2 linked regions of the Cohnella abietis genome follow. The protein of the gene in region 2 interacts with the protein of the main gene of each other region in a pairwise test. Links are inferred from orthologs where the notes say so. Each region holds a gene or a part of one and is shown on either strand. Other genes may lie near its edges.

Region 1 (12,003 bases), 4.7 Mb from region 2 along the record:
CGGGCGGCGCAGAGCGGCAGGATAGTGTATATGCAGGTTTGGCGGCATTACATACGGAAGGTGTATTAGTCCATGATGCAGCTAGACCATTAGTAACTGCTAAGCAGATTACCGCATGCTGTAAGGCTGCGGAAGAACATGGTGCATCCGCACTAGCCGTTCCTGTTAAAGATACAATTAAAGTTTCGGATGGTAACGGGTTTATTATTGCAACTCCGGAACGTAGGACGCTGTGGAGTGTACAGACTCCGCAGGCTTTTTGGCGTGTAGAGCTTATGGATGCGCATCGCCAGGCGCGGGAGGAAAGCGCAGCAGCAACAGATGATGCTATGCTTCTGGAGAGATTAGGGCGTAAGGTTGCAATTGTCGAAGGTGATTATGCCAATATTAAAATTACGACGCCAGAGGATCTGCCTATTGCAGAGCTTCTGCTGGCAAGGCGTATGGGGGAGGAATAGTCACAATGATTAGAGTGGGACAAGGCTTCGATGTTCACCAGCTGGTGGAAGGACGTCCGTGCATTATCGGCGGTGTTAACATTCCATATGAAAAAGGGTTACTAGGACATTCCGATGCAGATGTGCTTCTTCACACGATAAGCGATGCCATTCTCGGGGCTCTTGCCCTTGGAGATATCGGAAAGCACTTTCCAGATACCGATCCGGAATTCAAAGACGCAGATAGCGTCAAATTACTAGTGCATGTATGGGGACTGGCTAAGGAGCGAGGCTACAAGCTCGGTAACGCTGACGCGACAATTATCGCGCAAGCGCCGAAGATGGCGCCATACATCCCGGCGATGGTTACTGTTATTGCCAAAGCGCTTGAATGTGAGGAATCCCAAGTCAACGTAAAAGCGACAACTACTGAACGTTTAGGCTTTCCCGGTCGGGGTGAAGGTATCGCCTCGCAGGCGGTTGTTCTGTTGGTGAAGGCATAAAAGAATATGATATTAACGGAGGAACTAACATGTCGACTAAGGTTCGAGTAAGATACGCACCAAGCCCGACGGGCAATCTACATATTGGTAATGCGCGTACAGCCATTTTTAACTACCTATTCGCACGCCACCATGGTGGTGATTTTATTATCCGTATCGAAGACACAGACGTTAAAAGAAATATAGCAGGCGGGGAAGAAAGTCAGCTAACTTATCTGAAATGGCTTGGTGTCGATTGGGATGAAAGCATCGATCGTCTAGGTGAGTATGGTCCTTACCGTCAAACTGAGCGTCTTGATATTTACCGAACGCATACTCAGCAATTGCTTGATCAGAAGCTAGCCTACCGTTGCTATTGCAATGAAGAGGAGCTGGAGCGGGAGCGCGAGGAGCAAACGGAACGCGGTGAAACTCCGAAGTACTCTGGGAAATGTCGTAACCTAACTCCCGACGAGCAAAGCAAGCTTGCAGACGAAGGAAGAATTCCAAGCGTGCGTTTTACGGTTCCGACTGACCACGTTTATACGTTTCAGGATACGGTCAAAGGAGAAATTTCCTTCCGTTCTGACGACTTCGGTGATTTCGTCATCGTGAAGAAGGACGGTATTCCGACCTATAATTATGCTGTTGCAGTGGATGATCATCTGATGGCTATAACGCATGTATTGCGTGGTGAAGACCATATTACGAACACGCCTCGTCAGCTAATGGTTTATGAAGCGTTTGGATGGACGCCTCCTCAGTTCGGTCATATGACACTAATCGTTAATGATCAACGCAAGAAGCTGTCCAAACGTGACGAGTCCATCGTTCAATTCATTCAGCAATATGACGAATTAGGCTATCTGCCTGAAGCTCTATTTAACTTTATTACTTTGCTTGGCTGGTCTCCGGAAGGGGAAGAGGAGATTTATTCCCGAGAGCAGCTAATTGAGATCTTTAACGAGAACCGTCTCTCCAAGAGCCCGGCTGTATTCGATACAGCGAAGCTAAGCTGGTTAAACCAACACTACATGAAGCTTGCTGAGCCGGAGCGTATCATCCAGCTTTGCATTCCACACTTGAAATCAGCAGGTCGCCTTCCGCAGGAGCCAAGCGAGCAAGATTTGGTGTGGGCTACGGCTTTAGTCACCTTGTTCCGCGATCATCTAAGATTCGGAGCTGAGATTGTACCTCTATCTGATTTATTTTTCCAAGAGGTTCCGGAGCTGAACGATGAAGCTGCAATCGTGATGAAAGAGGAGACGGTACCTACTGTGTTGAGCGCATTCCGGAGCAATATAGATGCCGCTTCTGAACAAGACTTCACTATCGATAATATCAAAGCGTGGATTAAAGCAGTCCAAGTCGCAACTGGCGTAAAAGGTAAAGGGCTATTCATGCCAATACGTATCGCACTCACGGGTCAAATGCATGGACCGGACTTGAACGGAACGATTTGGCTGCTAGGAAGAAATGAAGTGTTGAAGCGCCTCGCGAATTAATCTATTTGAGTGGATTATTCTAAGCTTGCATACTCACTTAGCTAATCCGTTCTAAGGGGAAACGTGTCACATCTCTTGTCACCTGACAGGGGTTCGGATATAATTAATCTATATATCGAAAACGTGCGACGAACAGGAAAGTAAGTTTCGCTTTACGAATGATCAGAGAAGGCGGTCTAGGCTGAGAGCCGCTACATTCTGTACGAAACTGAATTGCGCCTGGGAGCTGCGCCGCTGATGGGTCTTCCGATGTACTGTGATCTAGTATCATGGAACAGTGGATGATCGGGTAAGCGGTGCCGGGGGGATCCCGTTAACTATCCGATAAGGAGCCGATGTCCCTGAGGACAGGAGCTCAAGCAGAGTGGGACCACGTCATGACGTCTCTGCAGCTACGTAGCTGCAGGGGCTTTTTTATATTTTACTGACGTGTTCCGCCGTCCTAATGGCGACGAGACCGTTTTACTTAGATAGAGAAGAGATAGGTGGGGTGGAAGATGGGGATGTGGAGAACGGTCAAATCCGATATAGAAGCAGTATTCGAGAACGATCCTGCTGCCAGAAGCTGGTTCGAAGTAGTATTTACGTATGCAGGTTTACATGCGATTTGGTCTCATCGCATCGCCCATTTCTTTTATCGCCATCGGTTATTTTCAGTCGCCCGAGTGATTTCCCAAGTGAGTCGATTTTTCACGGGAATTGAGATTCACCCCGGAGCTCGTATTGGGAGTAAACTGTTCATAGATCACGGCATGGGCGTCGTTATCGGCGAAACGTGCGAGATCGGTGATGAGGTTATTATTTATCAAGGGGTAACGCTTGGCGGAACAGGGAAAGAAAAGGGGAAGCGCCATCCGACAATAGGTAATCGTGTCGTTATCGCTTCTGGCGCGAAGGTGCTTGGATCGTTTACAGTAGGAGGTAACTCTAATATTGGGGCAAACTCGGTTGTACTTAGAGAAATACCACCCAATAGTACGGTTGTCGGTATTCCTGGACGTGTTGTAAAGCGTAATGGCATGAAGATCGGCGACCGGCTTGACCATACGAACCTGCCGGATCCGCTTATTGAAACCTTCCGACTCATGCAGAAGGAAATTAACGAGCTAAAATCAGAGATCGAGCGTCTCAAAGCCAATGAAACGAACGGGAACAATGAACCCGTAGCCCTCTTGGCTAATGATAGTAAAAGGAGCTAATATCAGGTGAAACTCAAAATTTACGACAGCATGACTAGAGCGCCGCAGACGTTCGTGCCGCGTGAGCCGGGAAAAGTAAATATGTATGTATGCGGACCGACTGTATACGACTATATCCATATTGGAAATGCACGTCCGGTTATTTTCTTTGATGTCGTTCGACGTTATTTGGAGGCTATTGGCTTAGAGGTTAATTACATCGTTAATTACACGGATGTAGATGACAAAATGATCCGCAAAGCTAATGAGCTTGGCATTACAGTGCCAGAGCTGGCTGAACGTTTTATATTGGCGTTTAAGGAGGATCGGGCTGCGCTTGGTGCTCACGACCCGACCATTTCACCACGGGTAACGGAGAACATAACAGAAATCGTGACATTCATCGAAAGCTTAGTCGAGAAGGGATCTGCTTATGAAAGCGGCGGAGACGTCTATTTCCGTACGGGATCATTCCCGGAATACGGTAAGCTTTCTCATAAAAACCTCGATGAATTGCAATATGGTATCCGTATAGATGTCGATGAGCGCAAAGAAAATCCACAGGACTTCGTGCTCTGGAAGACGGCTAAGCCGGGAGAAATTCATTGGCCAAGTCCATGGGGCGAGGGGCGTCCTGGATGGCATATCGAGTGCTCTGCGATGGTGCACAAGTATGCTGGTAATACCCTGGATATCCATGGAGGCGGACATGATTTGCAATTCCCTCATCACGAGTGTGAGATTGCACAATCTGAATCCTTGACGGGTCAGCCCTTGTCGCGCTACTGGATGCACAATGGCTTCGTAAACATTAACAATGAGAAGATGTCTAAATCATTGGGCAATGGTATTAACGTACGGCAATTGCTCAAGAAGACAAGTAAATATACGATTCGTTATTTAATGCTGGCAACTCATTACCGTAGTCCACTTAATTTTAGTGACGAAACCATTCGTCAGGCTACGAACAGCATTGAGCGGTTGACGAATTGCCGGGACAATGTCCGTCATCGTCTCTCCTCTGTTGCGACGGGCACGCTTGCCTTAGCAGGTGATGAAGCGTTGAAGCAAAGGCTTGATAAGCTGAAAGAGGAATTCCACTCCCGTATGGAGGACGACTTTAGCACACCAGATGCGATAACAGCTTGGTTTGGTCTTGTCACGGAAGTGAATACTTATTTACAGCGTGAGGCGGTAAGTGAGTCAGATTTATTACTGATTCTAACACGCATCGAAGAGATGAACGGTGTTTTAGGACTGCTACCGCAAATCGAAGAAGCTGGCTTGTTGGATGAGGAAGTGGATTCGCTGATTGCAGAGCGAACGTCGGCACGGGCTAATCGTAATTTCGCACGGGCGGATGAAATCCGAGATTTGTTAGCGGATCGTGGAATTGTGTTGGAGGATACACCTCAAGGCATTCGTTGGCGGCGCAAATGATGGAGCGGGTAAGTAAAGTTATAGACCCCGTTATTTCACCCGTCGTGCCTACAGATGTGCCGATTAATATGTTATCTCCTGTTGTCCTGGCTTATGTTGGAGATGCTGTCTTTGAAATATACATTAGACAACGCCTAGTGGCAGGATTCAATCGAAAGCCGCATGAGCTGCATCGTGCGGCGACAGGCTACGTTTCTGCAGCTGCACAAGCTAAGCTTCTAGAGAGATGGGTACCCCTTCTTTCGGAAGAGGAAGCCGATATTGTGCGTCGCGGACGTAACACGAAGTCAGGACAGCCCCCTAAGAACGCTGATCCTGCTGATTATCGTCATGCTACTGCATTAGAATGCTTAGTCGGACATTTGTATTACCATGGGCAAAAGGAACGGTTGGAGCAGCTGATGGACCTTGCATTTGTGACCAATAAACAAGATTAATTTCGGCCAATAATAGCAATTTAGATAAAGGAAGATGATTATGAGTGATTACAAGCCGAGAGCACCGGGAAACCGTGGCCCTGTAGAACGTAAAACCAGAGCAGGGTGGCAGGCTGCAAATAACGGACGTAAAGACAATGACAAGTCGAATCCAGTAGCTCCTGCAAACAAGGAATCTGCATTGGATAAAGAGCTATGGGCAGCTGAAAGCTCGTTGAGCGGTGAAGAAGAATATTTGGCTGGTAAGCACCCAGTGCTAGAAGCGATGAAGGCAGGACGATCAATTAACAAAATTTTCATGTCCAATCAGGCACAGCGCAGCCTTGTTCAGCCCATCATGGAAGAGGCTAAAGCCCGTGGAATAGTCGTCCAGCAGGTGGATAAGAGCAAGCTCGACCGACTCGTTCCGGACCTTCAGCATCAGGGAGTTGTTGCACAAGCGGCTGCAGTCGCATATGTTGAGGTTGACGAGCTACTCGCGCGTGCAGCTGCCAAGGGTGAAGTTCCGCTTATCGTCCTGTTGGACGAGATTGAGGACCCGCATAATTTAGGCTCGGTTTTGCGGATTGCAGATTGCACAGGTGTGCATGGTGTCATTATTCCTAAGCGCAGAAGTGCGGGTCTTACGGCAGTTGTTGCCAAGACATCAGCTGGCGCTGTCGAATATGTACCTGTTGCGCGTGTAGCTAACCTCGTACAGACGATGGAGAAGCTCAAGGCTGCCGGTCTCTGGATTGCAGGAGCGGATGGAGGGGCCAAGGAAGGCTTCTACGACACGAGCCTTACAGGGCCGCTGGCGATCGTTATTGGCAATGAAGGGCAAGGGCTTTCTAGGTTAGTTCGGGAAAGATGTGATTTTATTCTCTCCCTTCCGATGGTTGGACAAATTAATTCCTTGAATGCTTCTGTTGCAGCAGGGGTTATCCTGTATGAGGTTGTGCGCCAACGTCAGCAGGAGCTCAAGAAAAGCGGCGCATCGCAGTCGAGTCCGGTTTAAGGACGTGCGAGCAACGCGCAATTTCCAACGCGAAGATGTGCTGCTGGTGGACGGCTACAATATCATCGGCTCTTGGCCAGAGCTGGTTGCATTGAAGCAAGAGAAGCTGGAGGATGCTCGAGATCAGCTCTTGAGCATGCTTGCGGATTACCAGAGCTACGCGGGACTCATCGTTATCGTCGTATTCGATGCTTTCCGCGTTCCAGGCGCGGGCGCGGAGTACAATCATCGTAAGAAAATGCAAATCGTGTATACCCGAGAACGGGAAACGGCCGATGAATGCATTGAACGCTTGGTTGGAGAGTGGACGTCAGTTCGACGCAATATTTATGTGGCAACATCGGATCAGGTAGAGCAGCATGTGGCATTCGGACGGGGAGCTTTGCGGGTTACAGCACACGAGCTGCGAATCGAAGTGCGGCAAAGTAGAACAGACATTCAGACGGTAATAAAAAGAGATTCGCCGATAAAAAAGAATCCGCTGGATGCTGTTTTGTCAGATGAGGTACAGCGCAGATTGGAACGAATGAGAAGAGGACTTAGTGATAATTAACTGAGTCGTGTATTTTATTTACAGTTTTACCATCGGACAAACGCGTAGGAAACGGCAAAATCATTGACGCTATGCGTCATATCAAGTATATTGGTAATAGTTTGGTAGAGCAAAAGGTTCCAGTACGCCAATGCAGACCGGAGGGATGTTCGTGTGAGCGTCGACTTGGAGAGACTGGCAACGCGTGAATACGACTTCAAGGCCGACGAGGACATCGTAGAGTTCGTTCGCACGGGTGACAGTGAAGCGTTGGAGTATCTTATTCATAAATATCGAAATTTCGTGCGGGCGAAAGCGCGCTCTTATTTTCTAATAGGTGCTGAGCGAGAAGATATTGTGCAAGAAGGAATGATCGGCTTATACAAAGCGATCCGTGACTTCAAAAGCGATAAGCTAGCTTCATTTAAGGCTTTTGCTGAGATATGCATTACTCGTCAGATCATTACTGCAATTAAAACTGCCACTAGGCAGAAGCATATTCCGCTCAATTCCTATGTTTCTTTGGACAAGCCGATCTATGACGAGGACTCTGATCGAACATTGCTCGATGTTATCTGCGGTTCAAGAGTATGTGATCCGGAGGAAATGATTATTAACCAAGAGGAGTTTTACGGCCTCGAGGATAAGATGTCTGAAATCTTGAGCGATTTAGAACGCAAGGTACTTATGCTATACCTGGACGGACGCTCTTATCAGGAAATTGCCGTTGATCTCGACAGGCACGTGAAGTCAATTGATAACGCTTTGCAACGAGTGAAGCGTAAGCTTGAGCGGTATCTTGAGGCACGCGACCTTGCTCAATAAGTAACTAGCACTTATATGGATCGTACCGGCAGCCGAAGCAGCGCGCTGCTTTTTTTATGCACTTATACAAGCTTAATCATCTTAGAGTTGATTATCTTTTGTTTCATATGGTTTAAGATAGATGCGAAAATGGAAGAATAGGTACAGGGTTGCTAGAGTAGAGTGTAATCTTCGACAGCAGAATGGTGTTCCAAAGGTAGGCTGGTGACACTTTTCGTTGACATCGATTACCCCCTGTGATAAATTATTTTAGTAACCTTAACGTGGCTTCTTATGCGCTGGCTCTGAATCATCGGCGAAACACCTGGATTCGTTGTCGTGGTGTCTTGTGAACACACGACGATTCCAAGATCAGCCTTGGTTCGCCAAGCTGAGGTTTCCGCTGCATGGTTGTATTTTTTTGAAGTTTTGATCCCGGGAGGTGGAAGGGATGCGGGTGATTATCACTCTAGCTTGCACGAACTGCAAGCATCGGAACTACACGTCGAGCAAGAACAAACGGACGCACGCCGATCGCATCGAGTTGAAGAAGTTCTGCAGATTTTGCAATGAACATACTCCTCATCGCGAGACGCGCTAAATCCTAGGAGGTATGAACGTGACTTTCCTGGCCAAAATGAAACAAAACTTTGGGTCCTTTTTTTCGTTTTTCGGTGATAGCTGGAACGAATTAAAGAAAGTCCGTTGGCCCAGCCGGAAAGAGCTCGTCAGCTACACAATCATTGTTATTGTGACGGTGCTGCTGGTTACGATCTACTTCTGGGTTCTGGACATCGGTATTTCATCCCTCGTCGATTTAATCATTTGACGCAGGAACCAAAGGTGGCTTTTCCATGGAGAAAAGATGGTATGTAGTACACACGTACTCCGGTTACGAGAACAAAGTTAAAGCTAACCTGGAGAAACGTGTGGAGTCTATGGGTATGCAAGACAAGATCTTCCGCGTCCTTGTGCCAATGGAAGAAGAAATTGTAAACAAGGACGGTAAGAAAAAGACGGTTATGCGTAAAGTATATCCCGGCTATGTTCTTGTCGAGATGGTACAAACGGACGATTCTTGGTACGTGGTTCGCAATACTCCGGGTGTAACTGGATTTGTTGGCTCCACAGGTTCGGGATCGAAACCAACGGCACTTCTTCCTGATGAAGTAGAAGGAATTCTAAAGCATATGGGAATGGACGAGCCGAAGCCGGTTATCGATTTCGAGATCAAAGAAAACGTTCGGGTTATGGTGGGTCCTTTTGCCAACTTTGTCGGATCTGTAGAAGAAATTCTGCCCGAGAAAAGCAAGCTTAAGGTTCACGTTAACATGTTTGGAAGGGAAACTCCGGTTGAATTGGACTTCACACAAGTGGAGAAGATTTAATCGATTAAGGGTTTCTTGAACGAGCGGGAGGGACGAGAGTTCCGTTAAACCGCATTATGGGTTAAGGAGGTGTGCATCATGGCAAAAAAAGTCATTAAATTGGTAAAGCTGCAAGTTAATGCGGGTAAAGCTAACCCTGCGCCACCGATCGGTCCTGCACTAGGTCAAGCTGGCGTAAATATCATGGCATTCTGTAAAGAGTTTAATGCTCGCACAGCAGATCAAGTGGGATTAATCATTCCAGTTGTTATTACTGTATTCGAGGATCGCTCCTTTACGTTTGAAACGAAGACGCCACCAGCAGCGGTATTGCTCCGCGTAGCTGCAGGAATCCCTAAGGGCTCCGGCGAACCGAACAAGAAAAAAGTTGCTACAGTTAAACGTGCGAAAGTACGTGATATCGCTGAGCAAAAAATGCAAGATCTTAACGCGGCTTCCGTTGAAGCAGCTATGCGTATGATCGAAGGAACTGCTCGCAGCATGGGCGTTGTAATCGAAGACTAATCGTTTGCAGCTGATATGGCTGACTAACGTAACGCGGTTCCTAGAACCGCTTGTGGGAGGAAACTTCCGTTAAAACCACAAAGGAGGAGAACAACTTGGCTAAACACGGTAAGAAATATGCAGAGTCCGTTAAGCTGATCGATCGCGATGCTACCTACGAATCGTTGGAAGCAATCGAGCTCGTGAAGAAAGCGGCAACAGCTAAATTCGACGAAACTGTTGAAGCGGCTGTCCGTCTCGGCGTTGATCCGAGAAAGCAAGATCAAGCTGTACGTGGCGTAGTCGTCCTGCCTCACGGCACCGGCAAAACGCAACGCGTTCTCGTATTCGCAAAAGGCGACAAGCTGAAGGAAGCTGAAGCTGCTGGCGCGGATTATGTAGGAGACGCAGACCTCATCGCTAAAATCCAACAAGGATGGTTCGAGTTCGACGTTTGCGTTGCAACTCCGGACATGATGAGTGAAGTCGGTAAGCTTGGCCGTATTCTCGGGGGTAAAGGTTTGATGCCTAACCCTAAAGCAGGCACTGTAACGAATGATGTTGCAAAAGCCATCGCTGAGATTAAAGCCGGTAAAATCGAATATCGTCTCGACAAAGCAGGTCAAATCCATGCACCAATCGGAAAGGTTTCGTTCGATTCTGAGAAATTGAATGAAAACCTTAATGCTCTGATTGAGGCATTGAGCCGTGCTAAACCCGCATCTTCCAAGGGCATTTACCTGAAGAACATCTCGATCTCTTCGACGATGGGACCAGGCGCTCGTGTAAATGCGTCCGTTTATCGCTAAACCGATCGCTCCTAGGAGCTCGGACGGTAAAAACTGTCTTTGACATTGGCAAGCCCTAGTGGTAAGCTAATAAAGCTGAAATTGAATATGGATACCGTAGACCGTAGGTGCGACACATAACCTTTAACCGTTATGCAAGCTTAATTCCCTACCGAGGTGTGTGGATAGAGTTTTCCTCTTTTGCAAAGTGCGCTGCATTTTGATAATAGAGTAAGATCACGTCATGCCTTCGCGAATCTGCGGAGGCATTTCTTTATGCCTCCCAGACTATTGCGAGATAAATATACGGTAATGCCAAGACTTAGGAGGTGTACACAATGGCAAATGCGAAAATCATTCAGGCAAAAGAGCAAGAGGTTGAGGTTATTGCGACTAAGCTACGCGAAAGCAACTGTACGGTTATTGCTGACTATCGTGGCTTGAACGTGGCGCAAGTAACACAGCTTCGTAAACAATTGCGTGAAGCCGGCATTGAATTCCAAGTGTTGAAAAACTCTTTGGTTAGCCGTGCTGCTGCAAATGTTGAATTGAACGAGCTTGAGTCTATCTTAACTGGACCTACTGCTATTGCTTTCGGTAAAGATGTTGTTGCTCCAGCGAAAATCATTAGTGATTTTGCTCGGAAAAACGATGCTCTTAAAGTTAAAGGCGGCGTAGTTGAAGGTCGTTTTGTTGATGCAGCTCAAGTTAAAGCACTTGCAGAGCTTCCGTCCCGCGATGGATTGCTTTCCATGTTGCTCAGCGTCCTGCAAGCACCAGTTCGCAACTTCGCACTCGCTGTCAAAGCGGTTTCGGAGAAGAACGAAGCAAGCGCGTAAGACAACTGATTATCAAAAAAAGAAGATCATATGATCTCAAATAATGGAGGATACTACAATGAGCAAAGAAGCAATCTTAGAAGCCATTAAAGGCATGACTGTTCTTGAATTGAACGATCTAGTTAAAGCAATCGAAGAAGAATTTGGTGTTACTGCTGCAGCTCCAGTTGCTGCTGGTGGCGCTGTTGCTGCTGCTGAAGTTGAAGAACAATCCGAATTCGATGTTGTTCTTATCGAAGCTGGTGCTTCCAAAATCAACGTTATCAAGGCTGTTCGCGAAATCACAGGTCTTGGCCTGAAAGAAGCGAAAGATCTTGTAGACAACGCTCCAAAAGCAATCAAAGAAAAAGTAGCTAAAGAAGAAGCAGATGCTGTTAAAGCTAAGCTTGAAGAAGCTGGCGCTAAAGTAGAAGTTAAGTAAGAAGCGGATCATCAAACCCCTTGAAGATTTTCTTCGAGGGGTTTGTTCGTGTATAAACATGATAATGCTAAAGAAAGCGATCTAATCCGTAACTTTGGAGGAGCTTGGGTGAACGATCATTACTATTCGAATAAGCCTCAATCGGCAAGTAACCGTCAAGACTTCGAAACATTGCTTCGCGGGTTTAAGCTTCGATTGACGTCGGATGCTGGCGTGTTTTCGCGGGACGGGGTGGACTATGGCAGCCGGGTACTCATCGAGGGTATGGAATT
Region 2 (11,823 bases):
ATCGTATGGGGAATGGCCAGAATAAAAGAAATGATAATGGCAAATTTCATATATAAGCCAATCGCATCCCAAGGAGAAAACACATTTAGCTTAAGATTTTCCGTAGGGGCTGCAGCAACTAAATAATCAAAGACAGGCTGGGCACCGAATAAGCCTCCGACCAGTCCAAGTACAAATACAATTAAACAGTATATAATTCTTTTACGTAGCTCACCTAAATGCTCCATTATCGGCATCCAGTTTTCATCCTGCCGAGCACTTGAACTATCCTTCATCCTTATTCGCCTCCATGCAACAACAGGGCTGCCCCTTTCGCAAATGATTCATCTGCGATGAGGGACAGCCCCTTTTTGTGTAATGTTCATACCTTATTCAGGCAGACGTCGTTCAGCTTTCGGCTGTGTATCTTCCGATGACACTTCCACGCGGTTTGCTGCTGGACGTTCCTTAGTATCATCCATCAGCTCATTAGCGCCCTTCTTGAACTCACGGAGCGTGCGTCCGAATGCTCTTCCCAATTCAGGTAGCTTGTTCGGTCCGAACAGCAGCAAAGCAACGATTACGAGTAAAATCATACCCGAAGCACCAATTCCTGACATAAATAAACCTCCGTTTCCCAGTTCTAGCGACGGCATAATCTGTCGCAGACCATTTCGATAATATGTTCCTTTATTACGGTATATCCAGCCAAATTTCTCGGCAAAAAACATCGATAGAAATATAAGGTTTCATCGTCGGCAACTACCGGCATTCCGCCCAGTATCAGTATCATATCATACCCTTGTTACAGGAAATAGTCATTATCATTGACAATTATATGTCTAAATCCAGGTAGCATTCTGTTCACTTAACATAGCGGACTAATAAGCATTATTCCTTGCCACGAAAGAAACTAGGAAGCTGTTATCTACTGCTCCCCACGCAATCCTTTTACCTGATCCAATGCTTCTGGTAGAACGTCCATTACCGCCATCAAATGCTCATGAACGCCCTTAGGATCTCCAGGTAAGTTCAGAATCAAGGTACGACCGCGTATCGCACAAATCCCGCGAAAAAGCATTCCCTTACGCGAGCGCTGAATAACGGTAGCCCGCATCGCCTCTGCAATTCCAGGAACAATTCTTTCCGCGATCATTAATGTCGCTTCAGGTGTAACGTCACGGAATGCCAGACCTGTTCCACCAGTCGTCAATATAAGGTCTGCCTGATAATAATCGGCCATTTCTATTAGTGCTGCTCTTATTTCATCTTGATCATCCGGCACAATCCGATAATCAATGATGTCCCCATGAAGCTCTTCCTCAATTAATTCACGTATAACCTGAGCGCTCGTATCTTCGCGTTCCCCTCGCGAGCCTTTATCACTAGCTGTCAATAAAGCGACCTTCCAACGCATGCTCCATCCCCCCGCTCCCATGAATACGAGCTTTATCGTGATCGTATCTTTTAATCAAATGTTAGACCGTTTAAGCATAGTTGTCCACTATACGTAAATGACCTTGCACATTGTAATAAGTCAACCAACTTTCAAGCTATCCGCTATTTCCCCCCTAATTAAACCAAATAACCTGCTCGTTCGTTGCCAATCCATCTAGAGGAAGATCATGCGTCTCCATAGGCAATGGGTCGGCTATGACCTGGTTAGCAAAAGCGAAGCCTATCCACAACGTCTTTGGGTTGCTAAAGCCTAGTCTATCTGCATATAAGCGATCATAATACCCCCCGCCGTAACCCAATCGAGATCCTTCTTTCGTAAAAGCAAGACCAGGTACGAGTACGACATCGAGAGCTTGTGATTGTTCTGCCAGCAAGGTTTGTAGCGGGTCGGGCTCCGGAACCCCCCACTTCCCCGGAATCCAGTTAGTCAGTGCTTCGACCTTACGCAACTCCATTCCTTCTCTGTCTGGCAAAATTCTTGGCGCGAATAGATGGTCTCCCCTTTCCCAGCAGCTTGAGAGCAAAGGGAGCGGAGATGCTTCCGAGCGAAAAGGCGCGTACACGCAAATATTCAAAGAGCGTGAACGCTCTTGGCGAAGTGGGCTCAATAATTCAAGCTCGATTAGACGACATAATCGTAAAGAATAATTATCTCGATCCTCGGGTGATAGCCCGTCCCTTATGGCGGTCATCCGGCGTCGCCACTCCACCTTATCGTAATTACTCTGAGCATTATTCATGAGCGATTGGCCTACCTTTTGAAAATCCGTAGAAAAGTTATTTTCATTTTATCATTTTATGTCTATTTTCGCCAAAGAATAACGACTTGGACTTTTCTTATATGTTTACGGTACACTTGTAGCAAGAATGAATCGAAATTTTCGGAGGGATTCCTCTTGCTATTACAAGCATCCAGCATTACAAAGCATTACGGCGTTACCCCTGTACTAGATGGGGTATCTCTGCAAATCAATGAGCGCGATCGCATTGGTCTTGTAGGTGTCAATGGAGCCGGCAAATCAACCTTCTTACGTATCCTGGCCGGTGAGCTAACCGCTGATACGGGTTCCGTATCCAAGCCGAGAGAGCTTAAGGTCGGTTATTTGGCTCAAAATGGCGGCCTTCAAGGACATCGTACTCTAATGGAAGAAATGAATTCTGCGTTCGGTCCTCTACTGGATCAAGAGCGAGCATTATTAGCGTTGGAAAACCGGGTAGCAGATCCCCAAGAGCTAGAAAATCCAGAACGATACGAAGCTTTGCTAGCTCAGTATGCTGACGTAAGCGAGAAATTCCGGGAAAATGGCGGGTTCGAAATGAAAAACCGCATCCGCAGCATTCTTCACGGAATGGGCTTTGGAGACTTTTCTCCTGATACGGAGGTTTCCTCGCTTAGCGGGGGGCAACGGACGCGTCTTGCGCTTGCCAGACTGCTACTTGTCCAACCTGAGCTGCTATTGCTAGATGAGCCTACCAATCACCTGGATATTGACACCCTTACTTGGTTAGAGCAGTATCTGAGATCTTATGCTGGTGCTATGGTTATCGTCTCCCATGACCGATATTTCCTCGATGCCACCGTTACAGCCATAGTCGAAATCGAGCGTCATGCAGCCACACGATATACTGGCAATTACAGCCGATTCATGGACTTAAAGGCAGCAGCTTATGCACAACAAATCAAGCTATACGATCAGCAGCGCAAGGAAATATCCCGTATGGAGGATTTCGTACAACGAAATATTGTCCGTGCCTCGACGACTCGACGTGCCCAAAGCAGGCGCAATGCGCTGGAGAGAATTGAACGCTTAGAGAAGCCCGGCACTTTAAAGCAAGCGAGCTTTTCCTTTTCTACGGAGCGCCGGAGCGGCAAAGAGGTTCTTAGAGCCATTAATTGTTCTGCTGCTCCTAAGGAAGAGATGGCTCCCTTGTTTCGTAATGTGTCCTTCGAGGTAAAAAGAGGAGAGAGACTCGCTTTGCTTGGACCTAACGGGGTCGGCAAGACGACTTTGCTCCGAGCACTTATCGATAAATTACCGCTACGCACAGGTGTCATTGAATGGGGGGCTGGCGTCTCGCTTGGTTACTACGATCAAGAGCAAAGAGAGCTGAATCCAGCGAATACAGTTTTAGAGGAAGTCTGGAGCGCATTTGCCCAGCATCCTGAAGCAGAAATTCGTACGGTTCTTGGCAATTTCTTATTTAGCGGTGACGATGTTCGCAAGAAGATTAGCTCCTTAAGCGGAGGAGAGAAGGCAAGAGTCGCTTTATCGAAGCTGATGCTGCGCAAAGCGAATGTTCTTCTGCTCGATGAGCCGACGAACCATCTGGATCTGATGAGCCGCGAGGTACTAGAGGGCGCCTTGGATGAATATGACGGCACTCTCATTTTCGTTTCCCATGATCGCTACTTCCTTAACCGAATTGCTGACCGTATTGTTGAATTAGCATCAGATGGGACTGAGCATTTCCTAGGAAATTATGACGAAATGGTTGTTAAAAAGCGAGAAATGAAAGAATGGGAAACGGAATTAAATAACTCTAGCTCACAAGCTGCCCAACCCGCTGTCAGTAACTACGAAGCGGACAAGCAGGCGAAACGTGAGGACAGAGCAAGAATACGTAAACGTGAGCAAGCCGAAGCAGACATTTCTCGACTAGAGAATGAGCTTTCTGCTCTTGAGCTTGAGATGGCTTCCCCAGAGATGGTTACGGATTATATGAAGTTAAGAGAAAAACAAGCCGAAGCGGATAAAACACGTGCTGCTTTAGATGAAGCCTTTCAGACTTGGGAAGCTTTAATGGAAGAATCGTAGAATTACTGGAAAATAAGTTGTTCACACAGTTATACACAGCTTGCGTGCAGGAAGAGTCAGTGGGGAAAGATCTTCTATCCCCAACCACCTCTTGGTACGCAAGCATTTTTTTGTCCTCTATTGCGTAATGGCACAGTTTTCCACCGTTTTATCCACATTATCCACACTTTCCACACAAAAGGGCTGAAAAATTGATCCCACTTTCAATAACCTCCAACCCTATATGTAGCAAGGGTTATTAGCTCTTATCCACATTACACACAGGGGGTGTGGATAACTTTGTCCACATCACTTATTGATCTACAATTGGATAAGTTGGACAACGAAACTAGCTTCAACTTATAAATCGTTACGCCCAAAATCTTAAACAGGCTGCTCAGCAAGTGATTTTCACACTTACGGAACAGCCCGTTCTTATTGCTTTTCCCCTATATACAATAGATGCGACGCTGCCCCGAGAATGTAGGGACTTTCAGACGCCTTCATGACGATTTGCATCACTTGCCCGAATTCTTCTTCGCCTCGCTGTCTCCAATAGTTCCATTGCTCTGTATTCATCGATCCGGCAACGCTCTCTGAGCTTATTAGCTTCACGCTCTTGAGCCCATGAGCCTCCATGAGAGGGTTGATTTCGTCAATGTCGAAATAATAAGCACCCGTGAACCTTCCTTCATCGCTATGATTGAATATTCCCGATGCCAGAAAATCAGCTAGCCCTTGGGAAGTATCGTTCGGCTTCCAAGCCCCGGGAAACATCATGGAAGTTGTGAGATGCTTTAATCTGGACATGAAGGCGACGAATACTGGACCACCTTTCTTCGTAACCCGATGCAATTCACGAATCGCTTTAGAACGATCCTCTTCCGTCTGTAGATGATACATTGGCCCGAGCATTAAGCAAGCATCGAACTGCTCATCCTTGAAGCTGCTCATATCCCTGGCATCGACAACGTGGAATCCATTAAACCGTTCTAGTACTCCAGCTTCCCTCGCCTTAAGCTTCGCCATCTCAACGAGTTTTGGCGTAAGATCAGCAAGGTTGACCTCATACCCAAGCTCAGAAAGAGCAATAGAATACTTCCCAGGTCCCGCGCCGATATCGAGAATCCGCCCCTTAGGGGGAAGGTTTTTCTGGATATGATGGAGGTTAACCATGAACTCAATTGGTTCCCTATCGAGCCTCCCCCATTCATCGAACGAGTCATAGTATTTCAGTATTTGCTCCATAGGATTAACCTCTACTCCCCGGATGCTTCTTTATGGGCTTCGCTTATTTTACGAGCGAGTATTACACCATTAACCGCTGAAACGTAAGCTCTGGCTGCCGCCAAAATAATATCCCGATGAATCGCAGTTCCGATATTTCTTTGGTCTCCGCTTGATACAGTTACAACGGCTTCTCCGAAGGCATCCTCGCCCGTCGACAACGAATGTATCTCCAAATCCTCGAATATAGCGTCGACAGGCATCGCCTCGCGAATGCATTGGATCACTGCTTCAAGCGGTCCTTCACCAGCACCCGTGTAGGTTTGCTCTTTCCCATCGGCTGAGCTATATATGGTGATGGAGGCGATACGGGAACGGCTCGACCCTGCCAACACTTGCAGATCAACCAACGAGTACGGCTGCACGATAGTGTCTGTTGATTCTCCCAACAGCTGCATCATAACGTCGTCTGTAATGATTTTCTGCTCATCAGCCTTCTCCTTGAAACGGTTATAGAAATCCTCCATTTCAGCATCGTTTAATTTAACTCCGAATTCGGAAATTTTATGCTTAATCGCATGTCGTCCTGAATGCTTGCCCAGAATAATCATGCTACGTGGAATACCCATTGCTTCCGGATCCATGATTTCATAGGTATTGCGGTTTTTCAGCAAGCCATCCTGATGGATGCCTGACTCATGCTGGAAGGCATTACGTCCAACAATCGGTTTGTTAAATGCAATTGGAAAATGCATCGTGCGGCTCACCATCCGAGAGGTTTCATATATATGCTCGGTGACAATTCCAGTTTCTACCCCCATCGAATCCCCGCGGGTTTCAATAGCCATAACCAGCTCCTCCAAGGAGCAATTCCCTGCACGCTCGCCAACCCCATTTACACTCACCTCAACCTGAGTGACACCATGGCGGATAGCAGCTAAGCTGTTAGCAACCGCTAAGCCCAAATCATTATGACAATGGGTACTATAGATCACTTTATCTCCGCCGCGCACACCTTCGCGAACCCGTGTGAACAATGGTCCGAATTCCTCTGGCAATGCATATCCCATCGTATCCGGGATGTTAATAATTGTCGCCCCTTCTTCTATAGCCGCCTCAACGACCCTGAACAGGAACTCTTCGCTAGAGCGCGAAGCATCCATCGGTGAAAATTCTATTTGATCTACGAATTGCTTTCCATAAGCGACCATCCCGCGAAGCATCTCGATGACCTCGTCCTGCGTCTTGCGGAGCTGGAAATCCAAATGGATTTGAGAAGCCGATATGAACAGATGTAGACGGCGGCGTGCAGCATCCTGCGTGGCGGCAACAGCCGAATCAATGTCTGCTTTAACGCAACGGGCAAATCCGCATATTTCTACATTTTGCAGCTCGCGTGAAATTTGCTGTATCGCTTGAAACTCCCCAGGACTTGAAATAGCAAAGCCTGGTTCAATAGTATCTACGCCCAGACGCGCTAGCTGGCGTGCGATGACGATTTTCTGCTCAGGCTTCATGGAAGCTCCCGGGGCTTGTTCGCCATCTCTAAGTGTCGTATCGAAAATCTTTATGCGTCGTTTAGCGGAATTGGTTATTATATTTGCTTGAGTAGTTGATGTCATAGGGGTTAACCTCCTTAGATTTCATCCCGTAAGGGATGTCCGATCAATCTAAGAGAACGACGGGGAAAGGATTTGTCCTTGAGAATGGATGCGCAGCCCATTCTTGCGGGGAAAACACAAAAAGCCCGTCGTCTCTTAAGGCTAGAGACGACGGGCTTGGAAGCCGCCGCGGTACCACTCTGCTTGGAGGAGCTCGTCTTCCGACGGACGAGCTTGTTCCTCCCACTTGTGCGTCCATGCTAATCGTTCGGTCGATTAACAAGGACGAGCGCCCTATAGCGGGGGCCAACCGTAGCGATGTACCTAGTATTGGCTAATTACGCCAAATCCCTTTCCATCGTTCCGCTCCTGGGCGAGTTCAGTTTCCTCTTCGGCTGCGTCGCACCGACCCGCAGCTCTCTGCTCCCGAGGAAATCCTACTACTCCCGATCATTGCGTATCCAAATATAAAAGCCCACTCGTCTCTGTATAAGAGACGGTGGGCTTATTTAGCCATCCGCGGTACCACTCTTGTTGATATTCTCACTAGCCTTAAATCAGTCAGGCTGGAAAATATCCGCTTTGTACCTTATCACGGGGGTTAACCGTATGAATGTAGCGCACCAGATTTATTGTCCGGCCGTTCCATACATCCGCTCCCAGGTGAGCTTCAGGTTCCCATCTACTGCGTTGCACCATCCCGCAGCTCTCTGAATTCAGGGTCTTCCCTACTATTCCTGTTCATCGCGTTTCCTTAAGTATGTTCCCCTTGGGGATTGGTCTTATTATATTCACCAAAAAATAATCTGTCAATTCCTTATTACAAAATATTTTTAATCGTTAACCGACCAATCCTCAAGCGATAGTATCGGCTCTGCCTTAAGATCAAGCGATGAGAACTCGCCACGGCGCCATTTTAAGTCTGCAGCGGCGGCAATCATAGCCGCATTGTCTGTACATAGCTGATTCGTAGGTATAAGTAACGGTAAGCCTGCTTCTTCACATAATGAGCTTAGTTTATCACGCAGCCCTCGATTAGCCGCAACACCGCCACACAACAGCATTTGTCGTACGTTAAACTCCTTAGCCGCTTTAATTGCCTTACTTGTAACCACGTCGATAACCGATTGCTGGAACCCCTTAGCCAAAGCCGAGAAATCCGGTGACTCGCCCTTCATTCGTGAACGGTTGATCTCCGACAGAACAGCTGATTTCAACCCACTAAAGCTGAAATCATAGGAATCCGGCTCCAGCCATGCACGCGGAAGTACGATTTCCTCCGTTGCTTCCTGTGCTAATCTATCCACATAGGGGCCCCCTGGATAAGGGAACTGTAGCGCTCTTGCCACTTTATCATAAGCTTCTCCGACTGCGTCATCCCTTGTCCTTCCGAGAATGCGAAACTTGCCCTCTTGTTCAAGAAGTACAATTTCCGTATGCCCGCCAGAAACAACGAGAGCAAGAGCAGGATAAACAATATCCCCCATCAGATGATTAGCATAAATATGCCCGGCAATATGATGAGTTCCTATCAAAGGTACATCTAACGCCAAGGCTAAGCTCTTCGCCGCTACGACGCCTACCAGCAATGCCCCAATCAGACCCGGACCTTGGGTTACTGCGATCGTATCAATATCGGTTAAGCCAACCTGAGCTTCGCGCAGCGCTTCCTCCAGAATGGCCGTAATACTCTCCACGTGTTTTCGGGAAGCTATCTCAGGCACAACGCCGCCAAATTTCTTATGTGTCTCTATCTGGCTAGAGATAATATTGGAAAGCACCTCACGCCCATTCCGAACAACTGCAACCGAGGTTTCATCGCAGCTCGTCTCAATAGCAAGCATTATATAATTACTTTTCGAAGAGGAAGCTATCTCATTGTCCAATTCGCTCATGCTTCTTCCTCCCCTACCTTACCCGCTGTTTCTAGCTCATCGAAGTCATCCGGCACTAGATCCGCCCACATAATTAGTGCATCCTCTAGATTATCGGAATAATAGGCAGGGCGAACACCGGAAGGATAAAATCCCAGCTTACGATACAAGGCCTGTGCTCTTTCATTTGTTACACGTACCTCTAAGGTCATACGCCGTGCTCCTAGAAAATAGGCTGTCTTCATCATTTCCTGAAGCAGTTTTTTTCCATTACCTACACCCCGATACTGCTCTCTAAGCGCAATATTCGTTATGTGGGCCTCATCAATAATGAGCCACATTCCGCCATAGCCTAAGATTGTACCTTCGAGCTCCATAATCATATATTTGGCAAAAAGATTGTTGGTTAGCTCATTGTGGAACGCTTCCTCCGACCATGGGGCCGTGAAGGATTCCTGTTCAATCTCTACGATTGTGCTGATATCATTCAGATTCATTAATCGGTATTCCATGTCGTCACTCTCCTCTGGAAGCAGCAATGAGCTTATTTTCCGCTTCCGTCAGCTGCGTATAATTCGGAACAAAGGTGTGTACATCGTCCCGTTCGCCTTGTCGATAACGAAGCTCTGCGAGCTGCCCAACTGCTCCAGCATCCATGTCGAAATCGAAAGTACGCAAGCGAATTCCGGATTGCTCTGAAAGCTCAATTGTCGTCTTGTGGGGTAAAGTATCACCGACGAACCAAATCGTGGCTACCTGCGGATCGAGTGTAGCCTCTTCCTCAATTCGCTCCGCCCAATCCGCGATAAGTCGGATAGCGTCACTATCGATTGTGTCCCATTTTCCGCAATGGTCAGCGGCATAACGAGATGTATACACTTGCCCACGTCTCGCGTCCATTAGAGGAACTATCCATGTATCACGATCTGAAGCCATATCCTCATTAGCAAGTCGAAGAGAGTTCCACGCCCCGAATGCCAATGCTTCTAAGCTGGATACTCCAATTAATGGCTTGTCCCATGCCCAAGCTAGCGTCTTGGCAGCCGTAACTGCGATGCGAACCCCTGTATAAGAGCCTGGACCTTGTCCTACCGCGATGGCATCTATTTCTGTACCTTTTATCCCATTACGGTTAAGAAGCTCCTTAATTTCAGATAATATTCTGACTGAATGATTACGCTCCGTGAAGGAGGTAATGGAATCCACCAGAGTCCCGTCCTTTACGATAGCCACTGCAAGTAAAGCCGTCGAGGTATCGAAGGAAAGCACCGTCACAGATGAATCCTCACTCTTACTTGCGTTCATTTTCATACGGTTGGTTTCTCCCCTTCGTCTACCTTCTCTAGCATTTCTAATTGCCGGCACCAAGATTCGTAGGGCTGTCCCATCGGTTGACATATAATTCGCCGCGAATCAGGACCAGTCGTCACAATCTGAATAGACATTCTCTCCTGAGGAAGAATGGGCTCAATAAGAGATGCCCACTCAACCAAAGTTACACCTTCACTATGAAAATATTCGTCTAACCCAAGCTCATCAGCTTCAGGCAATGTCAAACGATAAACATCCATATGATAAAAAGGGAGATGCTCTCCCTCGTACTCTTTAATAATCGTATAAGTAGGACTGTTCACAATTCCCCGTACTCCGATAGCAGCAGCAAACGCTTGAGCAAAACGCGTTTTTCCCGCTCCTAAATCTCCGTCAACGGCTAGGACAGTTCCAGGGACAGCTAGCTTAGCCAACGCTTCTGCAAAACCTATAGTATCCTTCTCGGAAGAGGCTTCCCAGCTATATAGCTGGGGTGAATCCGCTTTTTCATTGTGCTGCATTCTTCACATTATCCCTTCGAAAAATGATTGTAACCTCTCTTGGGAATGGGCTTATTGATGCCTCCCACTGTTTCCATAGCCACTTCCGGAATTCCTGCTTCAACTTCTCCAATAATAAACAAGGGGATTCCTTCTGCGCGAAAATGTTCCTTCATCGCTTGCTCATGCTGCTTGTCCGCAGTCCCAAGAAGGACGTAATCCTCGCCACCGTACAACACCCACTCCAACGGTTGGATACCGTTATCATGAGCATACGACGCTAGCTCACCAGAAATAGGTAAGAGCTTCTCATGCAATACGAGCTTCACTTGAGAGGCTTCAGCGATTTCCCAAGCTTCACTGGCAACTCCGTCGCTTACATCGTTAAGTGACGCTCCCCACCCATTCTCAAGCAGCATACGTCCTGCCTTCACAGAAGGCGAAGGGCGTTGATGGGCTTGAACTAATCTAGATGGTATTGGTGGCAGCTTGAATGTAGTATGGCTTGCTTCCGCAGCGCTTTTAAGCAAACCATGTAAGCCTCCGGCAGATAATCCTGTGGGTCCAGTCATAAAAACGATCTGACCAGGCTTTGCTCCGTCACGGCGAATAGCTTTGCCAGCCTCTACGTTGCCGACAACCGTTATAGATACGACCAGCTGATTCGGTGCTGAAGTCGTATCACCGCCAATTACCGCAACTCCATATCGGTTCGCGCATGAATAAAGCCCGTCGAATAATTGCTTCATTCGCGTAGCCGTCCAGTGAGGAGGAACGCTTACCGACACAAGCGCCAGCTTCGGGATACCTCCCATCGCCGCAATATCGCTAATATTGGCGGCCAGTGCTTTAAAACCCACATCCGACTCGCTCATCGTCTCCTTGCGAAAATGAACCTCTTCCACCATCGTATCCATGGCAAAAAGCCACTCCTGACTTGATTCACCAGCGACAATAGCTGCATCATCTCCGATGCCAAGCGTAACGCCAGCAGCACCAAGGAGCTCCTTAGTTTGACGACCTTCCGTCCAGGCACGAATTAGTCCGAACTCGTCGAGTGGCGGCACGGCGCACCCCT

Evidence for each region.
Region 1: the proteins of tsaE (region 2) and rlmB interact in binary tests that used the Escherichia coli proteins (3 or more experiments, as listed by UniProt). The link is inferred for Cohnella abietis from one-to-one orthologs.

The regions. Positions count from the first base shown.
Region 1 is NZ_AP019400.1:6,152,982-6,164,984, reverse strand. The notes cover bases 4,499-7,497. They hold rlmB (23S rRNA (guanosine(2251)-2'-O)-methyltransferase RlmB), read left to right. Parts: upstream 4,499-5,519; coding sequence 5,520-6,476; downstream 6,477-7,497. Other genes in these bases: sigH (RNA polymerase sporulation sigma factor SigH), read left to right, coding at 7,183-7,497; KCTCHS21_RS27060 (NYN domain-containing protein), read left to right, coding at 6,409-7,029; KCTCHS21_RS27070 (Mini-ribonuclease 3), read left to right, coding at 5,042-5,479; cysS (cysteine--tRNA ligase), read left to right, coding at 4,499-5,042. Also shown: ispD (2-C-methyl-D-erythritol 4-phosphate cytidylyltransferase), read left to right, coding at 1-458; ispF (2-C-methyl-D-erythritol 2,4-cyclodiphosphate synthase), read left to right, coding at 464-940; gltX (glutamate--tRNA ligase), read left to right, coding at 970-2,424; cysE (serine O-acetyltransferase), read left to right, coding at 2,928-3,623; more of cysS, read left to right, coding at 3,630-4,498; more of sigH, read left to right, coding at 7,498-7,833; rpmG (50S ribosomal protein L33), read left to right, coding at 8,264-8,413; preprotein translocase subunit SecE, read left to right, coding at 8,432-8,641; transcription termination/antitermination protein NusG, read left to right, coding at 8,667-9,200; rplK (50S ribosomal protein L11), read left to right, coding at 9,279-9,704; rplA (50S ribosomal protein L1), read left to right, coding at 9,800-10,492; rplJ (50S ribosomal protein L10), read left to right, coding at 10,810-11,310; rplL (50S ribosomal protein L7/L12), read left to right, coding at 11,369-11,731; KCTCHS21_RS27015 (class I SAM-dependent methyltransferase), read left to right, coding at 11,840-12,003. UniProt on the Escherichia coli protein: Specifically methylates the ribose of guanosine 2251 in 23S rRNA.
Region 2 is NZ_AP019400.1:1,506,691-1,518,513, reverse strand. Bases 9,005-11,823 are described here. They hold tsaE (tRNA (adenosine(37)-N6)-threonylcarbamoyltransferase complex ATPase subunit type 1 TsaE), read right to left. Parts: upstream 10,767-11,823; coding sequence 10,242-10,766; downstream 9,005-10,241. Other genes in these bases: thiL (thiamine-phosphate kinase), read right to left, coding at 10,775-11,812; tsaB (tRNA (adenosine(37)-N6)-threonylcarbamoyltransferase complex dimerization subunit type 1 TsaB), read right to left, coding at 9,451-10,245; rimI (ribosomal protein S18-alanine N-acetyltransferase), read right to left, coding at 9,005-9,446. Outside these bases: twin-arginine translocase subunit TatC, read right to left, coding at 1-275; tatA (twin-arginine translocase TatA/TatE family subunit), read right to left, coding at 369-599; KCTCHS21_RS06115 (MogA/MoaB family molybdenum cofactor biosynthesis protein), read right to left, coding at 908-1,396; KCTCHS21_RS06110 (5-formyltetrahydrofolate cyclo-ligase), read right to left, coding at 1,551-2,177; ribosomal protection-like ABC-F family protein, read left to right, coding at 2,334-4,253; KCTCHS21_RS06100 (class I SAM-dependent methyltransferase), read right to left, coding at 4,668-5,480; KCTCHS21_RS06095 (2-isopropylmalate synthase), read right to left, coding at 5,492-7,081; KCTCHS21_RS31075 (hypothetical protein), read left to right, coding at 7,117-7,398; tRNA (adenosine(37)-N6)-threonylcarbamoyltransferase complex transferase subunit TsaD, read right to left, coding at 7,894-8,955; more of rimI, read right to left, coding at 8,952-9,004. UniProt on the Escherichia coli protein: Required for the formation of a threonylcarbamoyl group on adenosine at position 37 (t(6)A37) in tRNAs that read codons beginning with adenine.